One region of the Pseudomonas canadensis genome, then DNA from elsewhere that is predicted to be linked to it. Evidence: predicted binding sites of a transcription regulator. Region 1 holds the regulator's gene; the other holds the start of a gene.
The links. Region 1 encodes sigma-54, which starts transcription at its own class of promoters, with help from an activator protein. Its sites were predicted from a motif close to ANTGGCATNNANNTTGCTNT; they were not measured.
Positions count from the first base shown of each region.

Region 2: a site for sigma-54 is predicted at 632-651, ahead of glnA (type I glutamate--ammonia ligase). Genes of this name have one in related genera too.

Region 1 covers NZ_CP133298.1:966,381-968,554, reverse strand. The annotation lists gene lptB (LPS export ABC transporter ATP-binding protein) at 1-221, shown strand, start outside; gene RB216_RS04340 (RNA polymerase factor sigma-54) at 407-1,900, shown strand; gene hpf (ribosome hibernation-promoting factor, HPF/YfiA family) at 1,976-2,174, shown strand, end outside.
Region 2 covers NZ_CP133298.1:353,920-356,093, reverse strand. The annotation lists gene thiI (tRNA uracil 4-sulfurtransferase ThiI) at 1-417, opposite strand, end outside; gene glnA (type I glutamate--ammonia ligase) at 752-2,158, shown strand.

The sequences.
Region 1 (2,174 bases):
ACCCGATCTCGGTCGGCGACATCAAGCAGATCATCCATCACCTCAAGGCCAAGGGCATTGGCGTGTTGATCACTGACCACAACGTCCGTGAGACCCTCGATATCTGCGAGACCGCGTATATCGTCAACGATGGCCAACTGATCGCCGAAGGTGATTCCGCCACCATCCTGGCCAACGAACTGGTCAAGGAAGTGTACCTGGGTCACGAGTTCCGCCTGTAAACACCGTGGTGTCACGGCCGTTTGCCGAGGTGCGCGGGAGTCAATGAAAACCTCCGGATTTTTATTGTTACCGCGCTCTAGGCAAAGCCCCCGACATCAGGCATATAATTTGCTTATGTTTGGCGCTCACGCGCCCTGTCGTGGATGGCGCATTGCGCCGGCGAATAAGGTGTTAAGCCCCTGCCATGAAACCATCGCTAGTCCTGAGAATGGGCCAGCAGCTGACGATGACACCGCAGCTGCAACAGGCCATCCGCCTGCTCCAATTGTCGACCCTGGACCTGCAACAGGAAATCCAGGAGGCCCTGGAGTCCAATCCGATGCTCGAACGCCAGGAAGAAGGCGACGACTTCGATAACGCAGACCCGCTGGCCGATAACATCGAGCAAAAACCCAATTCCGACGTGCAGGAACCTTCCTATCAGGAAACCGCCCCAACGGTGGATAACCTTGAAGAAGGCGAGTGGAACGAACGCATCCCCAACGAACTTCCCGTCGACACGGCGTGGGAAGACGTCTACCAGACCAGCGCCAGCAGCCTGCCCAGCAATGACGATGACGAGTGGGACTTCACCACCCGCACCTCCGCCGGCGAGAGTCTGCAAAGCCATTTGCTGTGGCAACTGAACCTGGCGCCGATGTCGGATACCGACCGCCTGATCGCCGTAACCCTGATCGACTGCATCAACAACCAGGGTTATCTAGACGAGACGCTCGAAGAAATTCTTGAAGCGTTCGACCCGGAACTGGATATCGAGCTGGACGAAATCGAAGCCGTCCTGCACCGCATCCAGCAATTCGAGCCTGCCGGGATCGGCGCGCGCACCCTGAGCGAATGCCTGCTGCTGCAATTGCGCCAACTGCCGGCCAAGACGCCTTGGCTCGCCGAGGCCCAGCGGCTGGTCACCGATTACATCGACCTGCTGGGCAGTCGCGACTACAGCCAGTTGATGCGCCGCATGAAGCTCAAGGAAGACGACCTGCGCCAGGTCATCGAGCTGGTCCAGAGTCTCAACCCACGCCCCGGCTCGCAGATCGAATCCAGCGAAGCCGAATACGTAGTGCCCGACGTCATTGTGCGCAAGGACAATGAGCGCTGGCTGGTGGAGCTGAACCAGGAATCGGTGCCACGCCTGCGGGTCAATCCGCAATACGCCGGTTTCGTGCGTCGCGCCGACACCAGCGCCGACAACACCTTCATGCGTAACCAGCTGCAGGAAGCCCGCTGGTTCATCAAGAGCCTGCAAAGCCGCAACGAAACCCTGATGAAAGTGGCCACGCAGATCGTCGAGCACCAGCGCGGCTTCCTGGAGTACGGCGACGAAGCCATGAAACCGCTGGTGCTGCATGATATCGCCGAAGCGGTCGGCATGCATGAATCGACGATTTCGCGGGTTACCACGCAAAAATTCATGCATACCCCACGGGGTATATATGAGCTGAAATACTTTTTCTCCAGCCACGTCAGCACCTCCGAAGGCGGTGAATGCTCGTCCACGGCGATCCGCGCGATCATCAAAAAACTGGTTGCCGCGGAAAATCAGAAAAAGCCATTGAGTGACAGTAAGATCGCTGGTTTACTGGAGGCACAAGGCATTCAGGTCGCCCGTCGAACCGTCGCCAAGTACCGCGAGTCCCTCGGGATCGCGCCTTCCAGCGAGCGTAAGCGTTTGATGTGACGGGCGGGCCATAGCGTTCCAGTGGCGGGTATTCCTACCCGCCGCTTTATGCACTGGCAACGAAGGAGAAGCTGTATGCAAGTCAACATCAGTGGACACCATGTAGAAGTCACCCCTCCATTGCGCGAATACGTCGAGCAGAAGCTGAAACGGCTTGAGGGTCATTTCGACAAAATCACCAATGTGCAAGTCATCATGAAGGTCGATAAGCTTCAGCAGAAAATTGAGGCGACTCTCCAGATACCCGGTGGCGAAGTAGTCGCCAATGCCGAGC
Region 2 (2,174 bases), 610 kb from region 1:
GCCGCACTCGCGACGCAGCTTGCTACCGACGTATTTCTCGACATCCATCGAGCTGAAAGTGTGCTTGCCGGCACGCTTGCAGCGCACCGAAAAGATCTTGCCTTCAAGCTCACTGCCGTAGTGCTGTTTGCACTTCTCGGTGATGTCGTCGAAGTCGCCCAGCGGGTACTCATCCACCTGCAGGAAATGCGCGATGCCCGGCATGCAGCTCAGGCGCTCGGTCATGTCCTTCAAGGCTTTGGGCTCGGTGACACGGGTTTCCAGCTCGAGGTTGTCCCACACGCCGTTCACCACCACAGCCGGGTCCAGATCGCGGAGCACGGCACGGATGTTCTTGGCCAACTGACGGATGAAACGCGTCCGTACCGGTCGGCTCTTGATGGTGATCTCGGGGAAGACTTTAACGATTAATTTCATGGAAACAGCGCGCGCCGGGCCTGCTGAAAAAGGGGGGCGCGGATTATAGCGGAAATCGCTCAAGGTTTAACCAGTTAATATGCATCGCAAGCGCAACGCACTAAAGAGGTGCATTTGTGCGCCTTTGCGCTACATTGCGGTGCGCTATTTTTGGGCTTTTGTCGCAATGCACCTTTATAGGGGCGTTTTTGGAGTAGAAAACCCATGTTGGCGCACTGGCATGCAATTTGCTCTCTTGTGAGGCAGGTTGCCATGGCGGACTATCCGCGCCGGCATCACCCACATTCTAAGGGCTAACTCCACTACCCCAGCCCGAAGCCACCCGGAGGACACTATGTCGAAGTCGGTTCAACTCATCAAAGATCATGACGTTAAATGGATTGATCTGCGCTTCACGGACACCAAAGGCACTCAGCACCACGTGACCATGCCGGCTCGCGACGCGCTGGATGAAGCTTTCTTCGAAGAAGGCAAAATGTTCGACGGTTCCTCCATCGCTGGCTGGAAAGGCATCGAAGCCTCCGACATGATCCTGATGCCGGACGACAGCACTGCCGTACTCGACCCGTTCACCGAAGAGCCGACCCTGATCCTGGTCTGCGACGTGATCGAGCCTTCGACCATGCAAGGCTACGACCGCGACCCACGTGCGATCGCCAAGCGTGCCGAGGAATACCTGAAGTCCACCGGTATCGGTGACACCGTATTCGTAGGCCCAGAGCCAGAATTCTTCATCTTCGACCAAGTGAAGTTCAAGTCCGACATCTCCGGCTCCATGTTCAAGATCTACTCCGAACAAGGCTCCTGGATGTCCGACCAAGACGTGGAAGGCGGCAACCATGGCCACCGTCCAGGTATCAAAGGTGGCTACTTCCCAGTTCCGCCGTTCGACCACGACCACGAAATCCGTACCTCCATGTGCAACGCCATGGAAGACATGGGCCTGGTCATCGAAGTGCACCACCACGAAGTGGCCACTGCCGGTCAGAACGAAATCGGTGTGAAGTTCAACACCCTGGTTGCCAAGGCTGACGAAGTACAGACCCTGAAGTACTGCGTACACAACACTGCAGTCGCTTACGGCCGTACCGCTACCTTCATGCCTAAGCCACTGTACGGCGATAACGGTTCGGGTATGCACGTTCACCTGTCCATCGCCAAAGATGGCAAGAACACCTTCGCTGGCGAAGGTTATGCCGGCCTGTCCGACACTGCCCTGTACTTCATCGGCGGTATCATCAAGCACGGTAAGGCCCTGAACGGCTTCACCAACCCGTCGACCAACTCCTACAAGCGTCTGGTCCCAGGTTTCGAAGCACCGGTAATGCTGGCCTACTCGGCGCGCAACCGTTCCGCTTCGATCCGTATTCCTTACGTGTCCAGCCCTCGCGCTCGCCGTATCGAAGCCCGCTTCCCGGATCCAGCAGCCAACCCGTACCTGGCCTTCGCTGCCCTGGTAATGGCCGGCCTGGACGGTATCCAGAACAAGATCCACCCAGGCGACGCCGCCGACAAAAACTTGTACGACCTGCCGCCTGAAGAGGCCAAAGAGATCCCACAAGTGTGCGGCAGCCTGAAAGAAGCCCTGGAAGAGCTGGACAAGGGCCGTGCGTTCCTGACCAAAGGCGGCGTGTTCAGCGACGACTTCATCGACGCTTACATCGGCCTGAAAAGCGAAGAAGAAATCAAGGTTCGCACCTTCGTACACCCACTGGAATACGAGCTGTACTACAGCTGCTGATCCGGTAGCGCTGCTT